DNA from 2 places in the Shewanella sp. 433 genome. Region 2 is predicted to be linked to the other one. Evidence: riboswitches for the same ligand, from Rfam matches in the RefSeq annotation. Region 2 holds a riboswitch; the other holds the start of a gene.

Region 1 (10,202 bases), 180 kb from region 2:
CCTGTCATCTGTAAAAGTTAGTATTTTCTAATTTATCTGTTAGTAAAAATCAACGATATTACCGAGTTTATAAACGTAACATGAAGCAAGGTGTTGCGCTTATCTTTGTTTTTATTGTTTTTTTTGTAAAAGGAGAACGATATGAGTATGAAGCAAGCATATGAAAAGAAATTACGGGCTCAATTGGATGAGTGGAGCGCAGAGATAGATAAGCTTAAAGCCAAAGCAGATAAGGCCGAAGCCGACGCTCAACTTGAATATTATAAAAAAATTGAAGAACTGCGGACAATGCAAAGGGATGTCGCTAATCAATTAATTGAACTTGAAGAGTCTAGCGATGATGCTTGGGAAGATATTAAGGCGGGTATCAACAATGCGTGGGACTCGCTCGACAAAGCATTGAAATCAGCAGTGCAGAGGTTCAAGTAATAGTTCAACTAATATTAGGTAAATATTAGTCTAAACAATGACAAAGTATTAAGGAGGTTGCTTGTGAAATCATTTATTAATGCATTTTTGTTAGCCACCATAATAGGTATTGTCCCGCTAGGTTATGTACAGATGAGTTATGCACAAACCGATAGTGATAAAGCTGAGGAAAAGACCTCAATAGAAGATGTTAAAAAAGAAACCGAAGAGATGCTTAAAACGATTGGTGCATACAGTGCCGATAAGCGAGATAAAGCGGTGGAAGAAGTCAAAGCGAGCCTTGATAAGTTAGATAAGCGCATCGATGCGTTAGAGGCGAAGACAGATAAAAATTGGGATGAAATGAGTGCAACCGCGCGCCAAGATGCCCGCGAAAAACTCAAAGCACTTCGTAAGCAACAGAATAAAGTTGCCCAGTGGTATGGCAGCATGAAATCCAGCTCTGCTGATGCATGGGAAGAAATTAAGCAAGGGTTCTCGGATGCTTATAAAGATCTCGAGAAGTCGTGGGAAGAAGCCGAAAAAGAATTTGAGTCTAAAGAATAATGGGACTTAAAGATGGCATTATACCCACCCCCATGCTTTTTAAGTAATTAGTCAGAAGCTACAAGATTCGCCATCGAAGTTGCCGAAATAAGTAGATAAAAATGCCGTATAGCCATCATGGATGATGGCTAAGGCTCGGAGGGCATGGATGCCCGATCTGAGCCGTTAGGCGATTTTTATTGGAGTATGAGGCGCCTAACTAATGCATGTAACTTCGTCTGGGGCGGCAAGGGGAGATGCAAGAGGGGGATTGCTGTTGATCCCCTTCTTGCTCGGGTGTGGGTTGAAGACCCACGACTTACCTCGGCCGTAAGGCCGTATGGGTTAGTGAGGCGAAGCCTCAGTACTAATGTTCAAACGAAGTTTGGGTAATCAAAGGAGTCAAGGTGATGACTCCACATCTCTACCCGTTAAACATCATAATCCAATACTGGTGCTAGCCAGCGCTCGGTTTCTTCTATGCTCATGCCCTTACGCACGGCGTAATCTTCCACCTGATCGCGGCCAATATTGGTCACGCCAAAGTAGCGTGATTGCGGGTGAGCAAAATACCAACCCGATACCGCGGCGGTGGGGAACATGGCGTAGCTTTCGGTAATATCAAGCCCAATGGTTTCATCTGGCTTTAGTAAGTCCCATAACAAGCCCTTTTCGGTGTGATCTGGACAGGCGGGGTAACCCGGCGCTGGGCGAATACCTTTGTATTTTTCGCGAATGAGTGCCGTGTTATCGAGATCTTCATCGGCGGCGTAGCCCCAAAACTCTTTACGCACTCGCTCATGCATGCGCTCGGCGAAGGCTTCGGCCAGACGGTCGGCTAAACATTTGAGCATGATGGCGTTGTAGTCATCGTGGTTGGCTTCGAAACGGGCAATATGCTCGTCGATACCATGACCTGCGGTGACGGCAAAACCGCCCATGTAGTCGGCCACGCCTGAGTCTTTAGGGGCGACAAAATCAGCCAAACAAAAGTTATCATTGCCTACGCGCTCTATCTGCATCCGCAGGTGGTGGGTCGTCATCTCCACTGTTGTGCGGGTTTCGTCGGTGTAGAGCTCAATATCATCGTGGTTAACGGTATTGGCAGGGAACAGGCCGATAACCGCCTTGGCGGTGAGCCATTTTTCGTCGATGATCTGCTTAAGCATGGCTTTGCCATCGGCGAATAGCTTACGGGCTTCTTCACCGACCACCTTGTCGTCCAAGATTTTCGGGAAATGGCCATGCAGTTCCCAGCTACGGAAAAACGGGGTCCAGTCGATACGCTCGACTAAGTCTTCCAATGGGTAGTCATCGAACACCTGACGCCCTAGTTGATTAGGGACAAATGGGGTGTAATTGGCCCAATCGTGCTGGCAGCGGTTGTCGCGCGCGGCGGCAATGGGGATGATCTGTTTGCGTTTTTCTTGTGAGTTACGCTTGTCGCGCATCATCTGATATTCATCATAGGTGGCATCGATGGTGGCTTGACGCGTCTCATTGCTGATAAGTTTCGATACCATAGGCACGGCGCGTGATGCGTCGGCAATATAGATGGCGCCCGTTGGTGCGTGGGGCGCGATTTTAACCGCGGTATGAATTTTCGAGCAGGTCGCGCCGCCAATGATCGACGGGATAGTAAGCCCCGCCTTATGGAAGGCTTTAACGTTGTGCACCATCTCATCGAGACTCGGGGTGATTAAGCCTGACATGCCGATGATATCGACATTTTCCGCCTTGGCGACCTCGATGATCTTCTCAACGGGGACCATCACCCCAAGATCGATCACCTCATAGCCATTACAGGCCAGCACCACGCCGACGATGTTCTTACCGATATCGTGCACGTCACCTTTAACAGTGACCATCAAGATTTTACCGTTAGACTGACCTTCGACTTTTTCCAGTTCGATATAGGGGTTTAAGTAGGCGACCGCTTTTTTCATTACTCGCGCCGATTTGACCACTTGGGGCAAAAACATCTTGCCCGAACCAAAGAGATCGCCGACCACGTTCATGCCATCCATGAGCGGCCCTTCAATCACATCCAGTGGCCGAGTCGCCTGCTGTCTTGCTTCTTCGGTGTCTTCATCGATAAAGTCGGTAATGCCTTTCACTAGGGCATGGGCAAGACGTTTGCTCACCTCCCAGCTGCGCCACTCTAAATCTTCTTTCTTAGCCACTTGGCTGCCATCACCGCGAAACTTCTCGGCGACCTCAAGTAGTTGCTCGGTGTTATTTGAATCTACCACTGGGCAGGGCAGGTTTTGCACTACCGCTTCAACGCGCGCTTTTAACTCGCTGTCGATATCGTCATAAATCGCCAGCTGACCTGCGTTGACGATACCCATGTCCATTCCCGCTTGAATCGCATGATAGAGGAACACGGCATGAATCGCCTCACGCACCGGGTTGTTACCACGGAATGAGAACGACACGTTCGATACCCCGCCCGAGATCATCGCGTGGGGTAGGGTGCGTTTGATCTCACGAGTGGCTTCAATAAAGTCGACAGCGTAGTTGTCATGCTCGTCAATACCGGTAGCAATGGCGAAGATGTTGGGGTCGAAAATAATATCTTCTGGCGGGAAGCCCACCTTATCGACTAACACCCGATAGGCGCGGGTACAGATCTCGATCTTACGTGCCTTGGTGTCTGCCTGACCTTGCTCATCGAACGCCATGATGATGGCCGCGGCGCCATAACGTTTAACCAATTTGGCGTGGTGAATAAATTGCGCTTCGCCCTCTTTCAACGAGATGGAGTTGACTATGCCTTTGCCTTGAATGCACTTAAGGCCTGCCTCTATCACTTCCCATTTAGAGGAGTCGATCATAATCGGCACCCGGCTGATATCGGGCTCAGAGGCGATAAGGTTAAGGAATTTCTGCATCACCTCGACGCCGTCGAGCATGCCTTCATCCATGTTGATGTCGATGATCTGGGCGCCGTTTTCTACCTGCTCACGTGCGACGCTGAGGGCGGTTTCATATTCGCCATTTTTGATCAGCCGTAAAAAGGCAGCCGAGCCGGTGACATTGGTGCGCTCGCCCACGTTCACAAACAGCGAGTTGGCATCTATGGTCAGTGGCTCAAGCCCCGACAAGCGGCAAGCCACTGGGATGTCGGGCAGCGCCCGCGGCGCATGGGAGATAACCGCCTCGCGAATGGCGCTAATATGGGCCGGTGTACTACCACAGCAGCCGCCAATAATGTTTAAAAAGCCCTCTTGTGCCCACTCACCGATAACGCTTGCCATCTCTTCGGGGCTTTCATCATAGCCACCAAACTCATTAGGCAGCCCCGCATTGGGGTGCGCCGACACATAACATTCGGCAATTTTTGACAACTCTTGCACGTAGGGGCGCAGCTCTTGCGGGCCAAGGGCGCAGTTAAGGCCAATCGACAGTGGCTTAACGTGGCGCAGCGAGTTGTAAAAGGCTTCGGTGGTTTGCCCTGTGAGGGTGCGGCCCGAGGCATCGGTGATGGTGCCTGAGATCATGATGGGCACTCGCAGCTCAAGCTGTTCAAATACCGTTTCTATAGCAAACAACGCGGCTTTGGCGTTGAGGGTATCGAAGATGGTTTCCACCATGATGATATCGGCGCCGCCTTTAAGCAGCGCCTCAATCGACTCAATATAGGCATCGACCAGCTCATCGAAGCTGACATTACGGTAACCGGGATCGTTAACATCTGGGCTAATCGAGCAGGTGCGGTTGGTGGGGCCAAGTACCCCGGCAACATAACACGCGCGCCCCGTTTCAGCGCTGACTTCATCGGCCGCGGCGCGGGCAAGACGCGCGCCTTCAAGGTTAATTTCAACAGACAGATCTTGCATCTCGTAGTCGGCCATGGCGATACGAGTGGCGTTAAAGGTATTGGTCTCGATGATATCGGCGCCAGCGAGTAGGTACTGTTTATGGATATCTTTGATAATGGCTGGCTGAGTCAGAACCAGCAGATCGTTATTACCTTTGACATCGCAGGGCCAGTCTTTAAAACGCTCGCCGCGAAAGGCGGCTTCCTCAAGCTTATGATCTTGGATCATGGTGCCCATGGCACCGTCGAGGATTAAAATACGTGATTCGAGCTGCTCGCGGATCTGCGCTGTTATCTGTCTTATTGGGGTAACAGGGGGTCGGGTCGCCATAAAATTCTACCTATATCCTACTCGATGCATGTTCACGACTGCCGATGCAGTGCGACGAGGGTGTGATCACCCTGCTATTATTTTTAGATGTATAAACGTATAGACGTCTATAGTAATTGCTATAGTAAGCGACTTATTAGGCTTAGGGCAAGTCAAAAGAGTATCAGTTTTCCCCCTCGTTAGCCCAGTGGCTTATAGGCTGCCGCTTAGCCTGTGGGTGATGTTTATTTTGGCACAATGGCAGCCCGCGGGGCAGTGTGAACCATATTGCATTGTCGCCTTGTCTCGGCGTATGCTGCCACGGCATGACAAATATCAAGGTAAGCCAATGACACAAACGATTTTTTATTTAATGCGCCATGGTCAGTGCGAGGGCGGCAATGTGTTGCGAGGCCGAAGCGACCTACCTTTGAGTGAGCTGGGATTTGCCCAGATGCAACTGGCCTGTGCGACTAAATTACCCGAGACGATAGATGCGCTGGTGACCTCTCCCCTAAGCCGCTGCCAAGGGTTTGCCGAGTATTACGCTAAAAAAAAGCAGTTACCTTGCCATGTCGAGGCGGGTTTGATGGAGATTGACTTTGGCGACTGGGACGGTGAGATGATTGATACCTTGTTCGCTGAGCATAGCGAGGCGCTTAACGCCTACTGGCAAGATCCCTGGCGCGCACCATTGCCAGGCAGTGAGCCGCTAGATGCCTTTGAGCAGCGTATTGAGACCTGTATCGAGCAAGTGTTACATAGGCACAGTGGCAATACCCTGCTGCTTATTACCCATGGTGGGGTTATCCGCCATTTGATGGGGTTGGCGCTGGGGATCCGCGGCGAAGTCGGCTTCTATACCCAGTTAAGTCTCGATTATGCCAGTGTGGTTAAGTTAAGCCACTTGGTCGATAACGATGGTAAAGGCTATTGGCGCTTGCATTGGAGTTAATGGTTAAGCTCAATGTTGGGGCGTTAGTTACCAGCGTTTGTCGTTAACCAGCGCGGCAAATACAAAAGGTGGTTTGCCTCCTAGGGGAAATACCGCATAATAGCCAACAATTTTAGGTGTCTAGCATACAGATGACGCCGAGCGTAAGGTGTTGAGCAGCGACTCACTTAACGTGGGTCGAGTAACTCAAACTTAATAGGGAATTGGGGAGTGACCTAAGGTCATCAGCCCAAACTGTACCCGCAACTGTGAGTGTGTTGAGTAAGGCAATTGGCCTTGTCTGCAACCACAAGTCAGGATACCTGCCTTATGCTATAGCCTAATGACTCAAGCGGGTGACTTGAGGGAGCTAAAGATGAACAATCGACTTGGGGCGCTAGCCCCGCTTGACAGCGGCAGGTCGACACCTACGCGGTCGCAACACATTTTACCCTATTGCTTTGCGGCTTGGATGGTGAGCCTGTGACGTCAATCCCTATGGCGTTATCTGCCCAACACCTTAGTTGGCGCGTGGGCGAGCGCGCCATTTTGGCTGATGTCAGTGTCGAACTGCCCCAAGGTCAAATGCTGGGGATCATCGGCCCTAATGGCGCCGGCAAATCCACCTTACTGCGCTGTCTATATCGTTATTTGACCCCAAGCCAAGGCGATATCACCTTATTTGGCCGAGCGGTGGGCGACTTTTCGGCGCGATCCTTTGCCCAGCAAGTGGCGGTGGTGCTGCAAGACACGCCGCACCATTTTGACATGACCACGGCGCAGCTGGTGGCGCTAGGGTTGACGCCCCATAAGGGGGCGTTTTCGCTCACCAGCGACCAAGACAAGCACGATGTGCGCCGCGCCTTAGCCACAGTAGGTTTAACCGCGTTGGCCGACCAAGGGTATGAGCAACTCTCTGGCGGCGAGAAACAACGGGCGTTGATCGCCCGCGCCATAGTGCAAAAGCCCAAGCTGCTGATCCTCGATGAGCCCACTAATCATTTAGATATCCGTTATCAAATACAGATCTTAGAGCTACTGCGTAGCTTAGAGATGACGGTGGTTATCTCGATCCATGACCTTAATTTAGCCAGCGCCCTGTGTGACCAATTGCTGCTGCTCGACCAAGGCCACGCAGTTGCCCAAGGCCGCCCCAATGAGGTGTTGACCGAGCAGCGTATTGCAGAGGTCTTTGAGGTGTGCTGCCAAGTGAGCCCGCACCCACAACACGGTAATCCGCAAATTAATTACTTTTATGGCTACCATAATGTCACCCAAGGGGAGACGCCATGATGCGCTCGCCCGGATTATCGGCCAGCGAGCGCCTTTGGCGCGGCCTGCTATTGGTCACAGGGTTTGGGGTATTAAGCCTAATGACGCCGCTGTTAGCCGCCAGTTTTGGTGCGGCGCACATCGACTTTAACCAAGTGGTCGATGTGGTGCTGGCCACCCTTGGCGGTGAGCGTCCAAGCAGCGTCACCGCCCGCATTGTGATGGAGCTGCGGATGCCGCGCATCGTGCTGGCGTTTATCGCCGGTTTTGGTTTAGCCATCGCCGGCGCCGTGCTGCAAACTGTGACCCGCAATCCACTGGCCGACCCTTATCTGTTTGGCATCTCTTCTGGCGCCTCCTTTGGTGCCGTAGTGGTGCTTACCCTGTTTGGCGGTGCGGGCGCGCTATCGAACGCCTTATCCATATCATGGCTTGGCAGCGTCAGCCTGCCGATGGGCGCCTTTATTGGCGCCAGTCTCTCTGTGCTAATGGTATTGGCCTTGTGCGGCCGCGCCATGAGCACTCAAATCGAGCGCATGCTGCTTTCTGGGGTGGCGATCTCCTTTATGTTTGGTGCGCTTACCAGTTTATTACTCTATTTTTCGGGCCCTCAGGCGGCCGCCTCTGTGCTGTTTTGGAGTTTGGGCAGTTTTGCCAAGGCCAGTTGGTCTGGCTTGGGGCTGCCCTTGTTGGTGGTGGCAGGCGCAACTGTGATCATATTGCTGTTTAAACGCCAGATAGTTGCCATGAAAGCCGGTGATGAAACCGCCCACACTTTAGGGATCGATGTGCAGCGCCTGCGCCTAGCCATGTTGCTTTTGTGCTCGTTAATCACAGCCGTGCTGGTGGCTAACTGTGGCGGAATCGGCTTTGTGGGTTTGATGATCCCGCATATGGTGCGCCTGTTGCTGCCTGGTCGCTTCGCCTTGTTGACCACAGGGTTGGTGGGTGGGCTGTTTATGATCTGGGTCGATGTATTAGCCCGTTGCTTGCTGAGTTACCAAGAGCTGCCTATCGGCATTATTACCGCGGTGATCGGCAGTGTGTTTTTCTTGTTTATTTTAGGCAGCAAGCGCCGTGGCTAAAGGCGAGGCCAGCTGCAGACCCGTTAAGGATATAACCCATGTTTAGCGTAACGCCGGTGAACCACCAATTTGATGGCGAGATTCAGCAAAAAATCGATTGTAAAACCAAGCCATTAGGCGCATTGGGCCGACTCGAACCCTTGGCGCTGCAAGTGGCGCAGGTGCTGGGGGCAACGTGTCCGACGATTAAGCAGCCTAAGCTGCTGGTGTTTGCCGGCGATCACGGTATTGCCAGCGCGGGCGTGTCGATTGCCCCTAGCGAAGTGACCACCCAGATGGTGCTTAATTTTCTGCATGGCGGCGCGGCCATCAATGTGTTTTGTGCCCAAGCAGGCTTTGAGATGGAGGTGATCGATTGTGGTATCGCCCATCCAGTTACAGGCCATGAGGCGCTTATCGATCAGCGCCTTGGCGCCGGCACGCGCGCGTTTCATCTCGAGGCGGCCATGTCAGCTTCCTGTGTTGAGCAAGGCTTTGCTATGGCGAAGGCGCGGGTGGCCTTGCATCATGACAATGGCACTAATCTCATTGCTTTTGGCGAGATGGGCATTGGCAATACCTCCTCGGCGGCGGCGATTATGGCGGCGCTCTTACCTGTGGATGTCGCCGCTTGTGTTGGGCGCGGCACTGGTATCGACAGCGAAACCTTGCAGCGTAAACAGGCCTTAATCACTCAAGCCATACAGCTACATCAAGGGCAATTAAACACACCACAGCAGATATTGGCGGCGCTGGGCGGCTTTGAAATTGTGCAGATGACCGGTGCCATGTTGGCGGCGGCCGAGCTGAAAATGCTGATCTTGGTCGATGGCTTTATTGCCACCGCAGCCGCACTACTGGCGGTGACCATCGCCCCAGCGGCGCGTGATTACATGATTTTTGCCCATCAATCAGATGAGGCTGGGCATCTGTTGATGCTGCAACATCTGCAAGCTGAGCCGCTATTACAGTTAGAGATGCGTTTAGGTGAAGGCACGGGGGCGGCGCTGGCCTTACCGTTAGTGCGCGCTGCTGCGGCGTTTTATAACGAGATGGCGAGCCTGCAAGATGTTGGCATCGCGATTTAATCCATTTAACCAGCGATTTAGAACATTGCACTAACAGGGCAAGCGGACGGGAGTGAAGCAGATGCTGCATAAAGAGTTAAGCCTATTTTTGATTGCCATGGGCTTTTTTACCCGCATTCCTATGCCTCGCTGGGTCGAGGTTAACGGCCAGCGGCTCAATCAGGCGAGCCGTTACTTTGGCTTGGTGGGCGTGCTGGTAGGGGCGATAAGCGCGCTGGTTTATACGCTGGCCAGCATGGTGCTGCCCAGCAGCGTTGCCATCATCTTGGCGATGGTAACCAGTGTGCTGGTGACTGGCGGCTTTCATGAAGATGGCCTCGCCGATACCGCCGACGGTTTTGGCGGTGGCTGGACGCTGGCAGATAAGCTCAACATCATGAAAGACTCGCGGATCGGCACCTATGGCGTGTTGGCTTTAGTGTTTGCGCTGTTGTTTAAGTTTGTGCTGCTCAGCGAAATCGCTCTGTATCAGGCCGATTTAGTGGCGGCGGCGCTGATAGTGGCCCATTGCCTTGGCCGAGTCGTGGCGGCGTCGCTGATTTTTTCTGAGCCTTATGTGCGTGAAGATGCCAGCAGTAAGAGTAAGCCGCTGGCACAATCGCAAACCGTCAATGAGTTGCTGATATTGCTGGCCAGCGGAGTGATCACCTTATGGGTGGCGGGCATCGCCAATGCGCTGAGTTTGTGTGCCTTGCTGTTGCTGGTGCGTTATCTGCTTATCCGCGGTTTTAGGCGTCAAATTGGTGGCTACACGGGC
Region 2 (10,202 bases):
CGTCTCCGCCCTCCCCACATGGTCGATTAACCAAGCCCACGGCTTGTCACTTAGCGCGCTACCATTAGGCCGCGACGGCTTAAAGCGCCCGCTATTTGGGGCCTATCGCCGCAGCAGTAGCAAAACTAGAGTGGCGCAACACTGGTTGCAGTTAGTGGCTAACGAAGGGATGGTAAAACAAGAAGATGCAATAATGGCTTAGCTGATATGACGATGCCCATTTAGACACTAAAAACCTATTTTTTACTAAAAAAAACAGATTTTTAGAGCTGATGGTTTACAACTGAGAATGATTAGAGTGGCTTAAGCAACTGATTACGCATCGCTAATACTCGGCGTAAAATCAGGCCGGGTGAGTCACTGTTACGTGTCTGACGTAAGTTGTGCGCGATCATAAACTCTTGACGTAATTCCTCATCTAAATCGAGTGACTCAAAAGCATCGAGGGTGAGGGTCTGTTTATGATTATCAATGATCGATTTAATGATAGACAGGGGTAGAGACTGTTCCGACTCGGCATTTAAATAAGCAAAGGCGCTTAAGGCGACAATTTCGCCAAACACGCTAAACAGCGCCAAAGTTTGCACTTCATCAGGGTCAATATTCACCCCTTCCATTTGGTGTAAGCTATCAACCGATTCTGCCGCAATGCTTTCGGTAAGTGTCCAGTAACCTGTCACCAACTTTTTATACAACGGAGGTAACTCATCGAGGCGCTCTTTGAGATAGAAAGTAAATGCGTAACGATAAATGTTAATTTGGCCTAAACGGACCAAGGCATCTTTGAGGGAGCGATTTTTAATGGCAGCAACACAGGGGGCCGCAGCCGCATTACTGCGATACAGCATGTGAGCTGCCAGTGCAGGATCGGATGAGACAATATCAATCACATTACGAATATCACCGTCGGCAATAATGGCTTTTTTTAACGGGATAAGAATACCACGGCGACCAATGACCTGCTCTTCATTGCCGATAATCGCACGCACTTGAGTGAATACTTGATGCTCAAGATCTGTCATGAGAAATTATTAACCTGATTAATCGTTGTGGCAAATCGCCAATTGTTACCGTCGGATTTACCCATAAAACGCCCGCTGCGGTCAAGTCGATTTGCCACAAATTCAAACTTTAATATAAATAAATCAATTAAGCTTGTTAACTGGGTCATAAATGATGAACTCGCTGAACAAAATAGCAGCAGCGAGTAAAAAGTGAATCTAAATATCCCACTTATTTAGCGCAACATCCGCCCAGCCATATTATGCCTGAAGCCGTTAAATAGCTCCGGCCTGTTGTAAACGCTGATGCAGATGCACAGCCAACTGACGATAACCGGCATTATTGAGATGAATCGCATCAGATTTTAGCTCGCTCGATTTAAGTAATTCTGCCAGTTTGTCTTCAATAAGGAGTAAGCCATATTGCTCACTTAAACGCTTGTAGAGACTAGCAGGTGTCAGCCAAATCCCTTTTTGAGGCACAGCAATTAAAACAATGGCAATATCACGCTGCTGGGCTTGCTCAATCATTTGCGCTAAATTTAGCTCAACTTGATGCTCACTCATATTACGTAAAAAATCGTTGCCGCCTTGCAGCAATAACACTAAATGAGGTTGAGTGGCATCTAACACCTGTGCAAATCGCTGCGCCCCTTCGCCGCTGGTTTCGCCAGAAATTCCCGCATTAACCACCTCAAGGCCGGTTAAGTTAGCCAGAACACTGGGATAATCGGCTCCGGCACTGGCGCCTACGCCTTGGGTGAGGCTGTCGCCAAAGGCCAAAATACGCCCATGCTGCGGTAATGTTGCTAACGTCTCGCCCTTTTGAGGCAGTAGCCAGGCCAGCAACACGATGGCGATACCCAAGAGTAGCCATTTTAATTTCATCTTTTAACTCCTTGTTTATCGCTTTGCCACTCACAAGACTAACCTGTAATGATTAAGTCTGGCTTAATCAATTTAAGGAGCTGTTAAGCCTGAACCTCACGAGTAATGCTAGCTCTAGCATACACTTACGATAAAATTGCGGCCATAAAAAAGCCAATCAGCAAACCTGATTGGCTTTATCTTACTTTAAGTCACTTGGCGTGCACGCATTACCGCTTAAAAGCGGTAGCTCGCGGTTAAACGCAGCGCGCGGCCAGTCCCCGAGTAATAACCGTTGCCCCATGCACTGTAATAACCTGCGCTAACATACTCTTCATCAAGTAGGTTATCGACTCGCAAGCTGGCTAACCATGCGCCGCGAGTATAGTTAAGCGCGACATTGGTGAGCAGGTAATCCGCTAGCTTAGGATCAACGTTGGCATTGTCGCCCTCAATAAAGCGCTCCCCCGTATACAGACCTTCAACAAACAGTTGCACATGTTCACTGATATCGTAACTGATATAGCCACGACCCGAATGCTTCGCCACCCAAGAGAGTGACTTACCCTCATTAACGCCATCGGTAAATTCGGCATCAATGTAGTTATATTCAAGCCCCAGCAGCACCTGCTGCATGACTTGCCAATCCCAATCTAAACTGACGCCATAACGACGTGATGCATCGGCGTTCACGTTAGCACCAGGGAAACTGCCACCAGTTGGAGTATCGGCGCTAGGGTCGAACACTATTTCATCTTCTAGTTCGAGACGATAGGCACTCACTCGCAGTGTTTGCTGCGCTAGCGTCCAGTCCCACCCCGCTTCATAAGAGCGGCCAGTTTGCGGCTTGAGCCCCTTCACATTGGCCGGGGTATAAGCTTGCTCATCAACCTTGGCAAAGCGGAAATTATCGTCGGCGCGCAGGTAAAAACGCTGAGCGTTGGTAGGACGATAGTTAATCCCAAGTTCAAATGCGTGGGCATCTTGATCCAACTCAATGCCGTTAGCGTAGGCGCTGGGATCGCGCAGATCGTCGGTCACCTCGGCATAACGCCCCCCCACAATGTAACTGACACTTTGAGTCAGTGGCACAGTGGCTTGCACATAGGCACTGATCTGCTTTTGCACGTTTTCACGGCCACTACTAAACACCGACTCACCACGGCTTAAATCGAGCCCGCTCACTAAGGTTAACGGCCCGTTGCCAGTGGTAAAGTTAGCAATCGCCTTAGGGTTAAACTCTAGTAATGAGCGCGTATCACGGCGGTTGCTGCCCCAGCTATTGAGGCCAGTGATTAAGGTGTCGGCATAATTAATATCCGCCCCAAGCTCCCACTGCTGATTGAGTTGACGCTGGTAGCCCGAACGCAGCGCCGTGGTCATCTCATGCAGATAACTGTCATAGGCCCCTGGGGCGCTGGCATTTGATTGGCGTGGGTCTTGTTCAATCTGCTCAAGGGTTAATGCACCAGCCAATTCTCGACGGTTGTCATAGTAACTGCTTTCGGCAAAAAAGTGCTGCGCATCGTCTTGATACTGCAAGCGCCCTAATAACGATGAGGTTTCATTCGCGTTATGGTCGCGATAGTTATCCCCTTGGTTATAACTGGCCGCACCATAAAAACGCCAATTAGCGTTTATCGCCCCTGACACATCAAGGTTACCTTTATAGGTATCAAAACTGCCCCAAGAAAGCTGCACGCTGCCACCACTGCCCTGTGGCGCCTTGGTGATGATGTTAATCACACCACCCACCGCCTGATCGCCATATAACACCCCCGCACTCCCGGACATGATCTCGATGCGCTCAACTTGATTAAGGGCAATAGCGCTGATGCTTGGGGCGGCAATATCAATATTGTTCAATCGACGTCCATCAATCAAAATCAAGGTATTACTCGCCGCTTGGCTAGCACTAAAGCCCCGCAGTGCAAATACGGCTCCGGTGTTTGAATCAGAAATCTGTATACCACTTTGACCGCGTAACACTTCGGTTAAACTCGTTGCGCCACTCATCTCAATCGCCGCGGCATCAATCACATTGACGTTAGCGGCAATATTGAGAGGGGTACTGACATTGCGACCAATAACGGTAATGGTCTCACCGATATTGATTTGCGCAGAGGGGTCATTTTGCGCCGTCACTGAAAACGCAGAAAAACTAAATAAACCGCCAATTAACAGGGCGATAGCTGTAGGTTGTGTACCCATTTACCTTTAACTCCTAAAAGGGAAACGGGGCAAGAGGTCACGACTTCACGCCGCCGGATAGACGATATGAGGTCGCATTTCGAGATCTGCCCGCCGAAATCTCAAAATCACCTTAAGGGCCGGTCTCCGGACTGAGGATAGGTATAAACCCAAACTGCGGTTGATACGACAAGACTGAGTTTTTTTAACGCTTAGTTATAGCAAGCGCACCCAGCTTTCACCTTTCACCGTTGCGGGGGCAGTGCCAGATTTTCACAGGCTTCCCGATTATCCCATTGCGACTGACGCAACTGGGCACCACAAAAGATTGACTCGAATTTGGTTACCTATAACGGCAATGCACAACTGTTATTCCATACAAAGTGGCATCGCCGTCAAGACCGCGGGCATTATAGACGTCTAAACGGATAAAAGTCTAACAAAGCATGTTAAGTCAGTGTCATACAAATCACCGCTCACATCTGCATACACAGTAAGTCGTTTCGCCATTGACGTTAGTAATGATAATTTTTAACACAAATAAATCACCATACTGACAATAATCACTGTTAACCCTTTATCCTCCCTTGCTACAGACCCTATAATAAACAACCAGTAAGCGATTATTTACCCACCAGTCATTGTCGTCATCTAGCCGGGCGTTATCGACTACTCAAATGGAATCAACCTGTGCTAACAAAACTGCGCGCGATGCAAAGCTCCACCCAGATGATAGTGGCCATGTTTATAGGCTTTGGCGTGGGCTTGTTTTTTGGCGAGTCGGTCGGCTGGCTCAGTAATATTGGCACCAGCGTCATTCTGTTAATGCAGATGACGGTGCTGCCCTTTATTTTGGTTTCTCTCATTGGCGGTATCGGCAAACTGAAGCGCACCACCGCCAGTTTAATTTTTAGCCGCGCTGGCGTCATCATGTTACTGCTGTGGCTTATGGGCTTAGTGCTGGTGGCCCTCATGCCGCTGTCATTTCCTTTTGTTGAAACGGCCTCTTTTTTCAGCACCAGCATTGTCGAGCCCACGACTCCTATCGATTACTTTAAGCTGTATATTCCGGCTAACCCGTTTGAGTCGATGGCGGCGGGCTATGTGCCTGCTATGGTGGTATTCAGTATCGCCATGGGGCTGGCGCTCATTGGCATGGAGGGCGAAAACAAACAGCTTATCATCACCTTTATGCATACCTGTAGCGAGATATTCTCTAAGATCACTCAGGCGCTGGTACGGGTCTTGCCGATAGGGATTTTTGCCATGTCGGCCTCGGCGGCGGGCACGATGGGAGTCGATGAATTTGCCAGTATGCAGGTGTATCTCATCAGCTATTTTGTGCTTTGTTTACTGCTCACTTTCTGGCTGTTGCCGTGGATCATCGCCTCACTCACCCCAGTGACCTATGCCCAAGCGCTGCGCATCGCAAAATCGAGCGTGGTCACCGCATTCGCGACCGGCAATATTTTTATCGTGATCCCTGTGATTGTCGACGAATGTAAGCAGATCATGCGCGAACATGAAAGCCTCAGCGATGACGCCGAAACCCTGATTGAAATTTTGGTGCCCATCGCCTTTACCTTTCCCAATATCGGTAAACTGACGGTCATTTTGTTTGTGCTGTTTGCCGGCTGGTTTAACGGCACTCCGGTGGACATTAGCGAGCTTCCGTCATTGTCGATTAGCGGTCTGCTCTCTTTGTTCGGTAGCGTCTATGTCGCTATTCCTTTTATGTTGGACTTACTGCATCTGCCGCAAGATCTGTTTCAACTGTTTGTGATGTCAGGCTTTATTACCGGAAAATTTAACTCTATAGCCGCCGTTATGTACCTATTTGCCTTAACACTACTCACGGTATCCCTGTTTGAGCGGCGTTTAAGACTGCGCCCACCACAACTGCTGAAATTATGTATTGGCGTCGTCGTAGGAGTCGCCTTGACCTTAGTGGTGAGCCGAGTGGGTATGGGCATGTTGATCCACAGCCCTGATGTCACCAGCGGCGTAATTGCCAATATGCAGGTGGCCGATAAAGTGCCGACTATCGTTAAAAAACAGTTCCCAGTCCTCGGCAAAACGCCAAGCGCCCCAATCGCCAATGTGCAAACCATCCGTCAACGCGGAGTATTAAAGGTGGGTTACATCCCCAGCAATGTGCCTTTTAGCTACTATAATAATGCCGCCCAATTAGTGGGATTTGATAGCGCAATGGCCAGTAAACTCGCCGAAGACTTAGGGGTAAAAGTGGAGTTTATTCCTTTTCATAAAGATCACTTGGCCGAGTCACTCAAGGCGGGATTTTTCGATATTGCCATGTCAGGCTTAGCCATGGATATCAACCAAATGGATCAGCTGAGTTATGTTGACCCTGTGCTCAAATTAAATTTAGCTATCGCCACCAAAGACCATAAGGTCAACAGTTTTAAACGCAAACAATCGATTTTAACGCTGCAAAATACCACCATCGCCTATGTAGAGCACAGTGACATTATCGAAGAAGCCAAGGCCAACTACCCCAACCTCACCTTTGTTAAAATCGACGGTTATAAAACCTTTTTTAGGCAGAAGTCCGATAAATATGATGCGGTAGTGATCAGCGCCGAAGCCGGTTCAGCTTGGACCTTATTCTTCCCCGGTTACGGCATTGCCTTGCTCGAAAGTAAGGTGCAATATCCGGTGGCTTATGCGGTCGCCCAAGACAATCAATCACTACTCAATTACGTCAATAACTGGCAGAAGCTACGCAAAGTCGATGGCCACCAGCAGCGGCTGTATAACTATTGGATGCTAGGCCAAGGCGCCACAGAAGATAAACCGCGCTGGTCTATCATTCGTGATGTTTTACATTGGGTGGAGTAATTAACGGCCTTATTGACGCGCTAATGCTTCGCCTAGAGGTTCAAAATAGTTAAGTAGTTGCTGAAAAATCTGCTCGCGGTGCACCAAATCAGGATAGCCACCGGCGTTCGCGAGATCTGAATTTAAGGTTTCATCGACTAAGTAGGGGTTATCGACCTCTGGATGGCTCTCAATACAGGCTTCAAAGGCCCGCGCCATCAACTCGGTTGGCTTAGCAAAATAGTAGCGCTGATACTGTTTATCTAAGGCGACGGCACGGGTCACAAAGTCGTGGCTATCTTGGCCATCGGCACTTAATAAACAGGTTTGAAATACATGGGCTAAGCGCTGATTTAGCGGATGTTTAATCGGCTCGACATCGGCCAGCCAACAACTACTGGCAAAGGCGATACCAGCGGTGCGCACCTGATAGGCTTTCGGCGCAATATAATGGTCAAAGGCATGCCAAAACTCATGGGCAAGCGCCCCCGCGCCAGCATTTTTTGCCAGCGCTAACTCTCGGTGAGCTGGCATATAATGGGCTTGAACGCCCATTTGACCACCAGTGCCAAAGGCTAAGTTAAGGCTTTGGCGCAGCCCCATTGCGCAAGGCGGCAGCTTGAGCATAAAGGCCAGATCGGCAAAGGCATCAAAGATCAAATTGGCCGCCTTATGCTTTTCGTCGGTCTCAACCCAACTGCCAAGGCGAATATGATTAAGGCCAAAGACCTCTTTAATGTCATTAAAGCTGACCTGTTCACCACCGCGGTAATCGGGCCCTCGCCTTCGATAGGCTTTACGGCTTAACACTTAATATCCTTCAAATAAAAATCAAATTGTAACAGCGATAGCGCCCAGTAAAAAGCCGCCCTAGTGGCGGCTTGGTATTAATGGCATGACAGGTTATAACAAGCCATTAATTTGCTAATTTCAACTCGACTCTGTCATCGACTAGGTTCATGTTGAAATCAAACTCATCGACACGGATCGCGCGCTCACGCTTGAGGTTATAATCTTGCAGCTGCTTATGTTCACCCGGGGTGATAACACCGGCATCAAGCGCGGCATCTAAGGTTAAGGCAAACTTCACGCCGCTTTTAAAGGTGCGTTGTTTCAAGCCCTTTTTCACCTTAGCCAGTAGCGGCAAACAAGCAATCTTGGCTAAATAAGCCTGCTCGTTAATGTAGTTACCATCGCCCGCTACAGGTTTAACTAGATGGGTTAATTGACGCTTAAAGCCAGTATTTAACTGCGCCTGATGAGCCAACTCGCGCACGAGATCATCGTTGATTTTCCTCATCTTAGGTGAGTATGTCACTGTGATGAGTTTCATCAATTGACGCGTCGGCGCCGATGGGAAGTTATCGAGGAAATCCAGCAAGGCTTTTTCTGCATTGCACAAGGCCCAGCGGGTCGCGTAATGGAAATACGGCGCGGCCTCAGCGCGGCTCGCGGCAGACACCTTCTGCTCGTAATAACGGATAGCAGCCATTGCCGCATACAGGTAGCTCATGACATCGCCCAAACGGGCAGACAACATCTCAGCCTGCTTGAGCTTGCCACCCAATACCAGTAACGAGAAATCGGCATACACCGCCAGCTTAGAGGCAAGCTTATGAACCGACTTTTCATATTCAATCACCTCACCCAAACCGGATGTCGCATTAGCTGTAAAAGGCAGCAAACCAAGGCGGAAGGCGCGCAAGCTATTGTTAACGCTATAACCCACCGTTTGCCTAAAGATACGATTAAATGTCTTATCGGCATCGGCGGCATCGCTATGAATCGACTCCACCATGCTTTGCAAATGGGGATGACAGCGCATCACACCTTGACCAAAAATCATCAAGTTACGAGTAAGAATATTGGCACCTTCAACCGTAATCGCGATAGGCTGCGCCACATAACCTGACGCTAAGGTATTTTGTGGGCCACGCTGAATCGCTTTACCCGCCTGAATATCCATCGCCGAGTTCAATACATCACGGCCGATCTCGGTCATATGGTATTTGGCTATAGCGGTAACAACCGATGGTTTTAGCCCAAGGCCTAGGCCTTCGGTGGTCAATACACGCATCGCCTCTTGCAGATAGGTTTTACCCGCGATATCGGCCAGCTTCTCTTGAATCCCCTCAAACTGACCAATGGATAGACCAAACTGCTCACGCACCGCGGCGTATTCAGCCGACGACTTAAATGCCGCCTGACTGACTGACACCCCAAGTGCGGGTAATGAAATACCACGCCCAGCGCCCAAACACGCCACTAGCATCTGCCAACCACGGCCGATATTTTGTTGGCCACCTATGATAAATTCCATCGGAATAAATACGTTCTCGCCGCGAGTCGTGCCGTTATAAAAACGGCATCCCATAGGATCATGACGATTACCCAGCTGCACGCCCGGATGCGACTTAGGAATAAGCGCACAAGAGATCCCGAGCATCTCTTTACCGCCGAGTAACCCTTGGGGATCATGCACCTTAAACGCCAAGCCTAATACCGAGGCGATAGGTGCCAGGGTGATGTAGCGTTTATCCCAAGTAACCGACAAGCCTAAGACTTGCTCGCCTTGGTACTCGCCCATAGTGACAGTACCGACGTCCGGGATCCCGCCCGCATCCGATCCCGCTTCAGGGCTCGTTAAGGCAAAACAGGGGATCTCTTGACCATTAGCAAGGCGTGGCAACCAGTAATCGCGCTGCGCATCGGTGCCGTAATGCATTAATAATTCGCCAGGGCCTAATGAGTTAGGCACCATCACGGTAACCGCAACCGCAGAGCTTTTAGCGGCAATGGTGGCCACAATGGTCGAATTAGCATAAGGACTAAATTCCAGCCCGCCATAGGCCTTAGGAATGATTAGAGAGAAAAACTTATTCTCTTTTAAAAAGTTAAGAATATTATCTGGCAGGTGAGTGCTATTTTGCAGCGCGAAATCATCGACCATTTCGATCAACTGCTGCACAGGGCCATCGAGAAACGCTTGCTCATCGGCAGACAGGCTGACCGCAGGTACAGCGCGCAGGGCGTCGAAATCTGGCACACCTTGGTAGATAGACCCTTCTAGCCACACATCCCCCGCATCGAGCGCCTCTTGTTCTGTAGTAGAAATACTCGGCAGTACTTTTTTAAATTTTGTTCTTATACTCATCTTCAGACTCATCCGACCATTTAATTTGTGTGCATTACGTCACAAAATTTGAAGGAGATCAAACATTCTGAGAACAAAAAAAGCCTTTATTTAACAGTTACAAGCGACGACGACGATTAAATATATGCCTTTTCAAAAAGTTACAGCTGTAC

What was found. Region 2 has a riboswitch for cobalamin ahead of AC5YB1_RS05880 (TonB-dependent receptor). Riboswitches for the same ligand answer to the same signal wherever they lie in the genome.
Region 1: another riboswitch for cobalamin. It lies ahead of AC5YB1_RS05050 (ABC transporter ATP-binding protein); the one in region 2 lies ahead of AC5YB1_RS05880 (TonB-dependent receptor).

Annotation. Positions count from the first base shown of each region.
Region 1 covers NZ_CM181703.1:1,119,614-1,129,815, forward strand. Annotated here, with positions in the region: gene AC5YB1_RS05030 (sll1863 family stress response protein) at 142-429, shown strand; gene AC5YB1_RS05035 (sll1863 family stress response protein) at 493-975, shown strand; gene metH (methionine synthase) at 1,386-5,108, opposite strand; gene AC5YB1_RS05045 (histidine phosphatase family protein) at 5,437-6,042, shown strand; cobalamin riboswitch at 6,196-6,366, shown strand; gene AC5YB1_RS05050 (ABC transporter ATP-binding protein) at 6,520-7,314, shown strand; gene AC5YB1_RS05055 (FecCD family ABC transporter permease) at 7,314-8,378, shown strand; gene cobT (nicotinate-nucleotide--dimethylbenzimidazole phosphoribosyltransferase) at 8,417-9,445, shown strand; gene AC5YB1_RS05065 (adenosylcobinamide-GDP ribazoletransferase) at 9,507-10,202, shown strand, end outside.
Region 2 covers NZ_CM181703.1:1,303,900-1,314,101, reverse strand. Annotated here, with positions in the region: gene AC5YB1_RS05895 (LysR substrate-binding domain-containing protein) at 1-202, shown strand, start outside; gene AC5YB1_RS05890 (HDOD domain-containing protein) at 294-1,022, opposite strand; gene AC5YB1_RS05885 (GDSL-type esterase/lipase family protein) at 1,278-1,889, opposite strand; gene AC5YB1_RS05880 (TonB-dependent receptor) at 2,106-4,079, opposite strand; cobalamin riboswitch at 4,180-4,396, opposite strand; gene AC5YB1_RS05875 (cation:dicarboxylate symporter family transporter) at 4,749-6,917, shown strand; gene AC5YB1_RS05870 (CLCA_X family protein) at 6,927-7,706, opposite strand; gene AC5YB1_RS05865 (acyl-CoA dehydrogenase) at 7,813-10,050, opposite strand.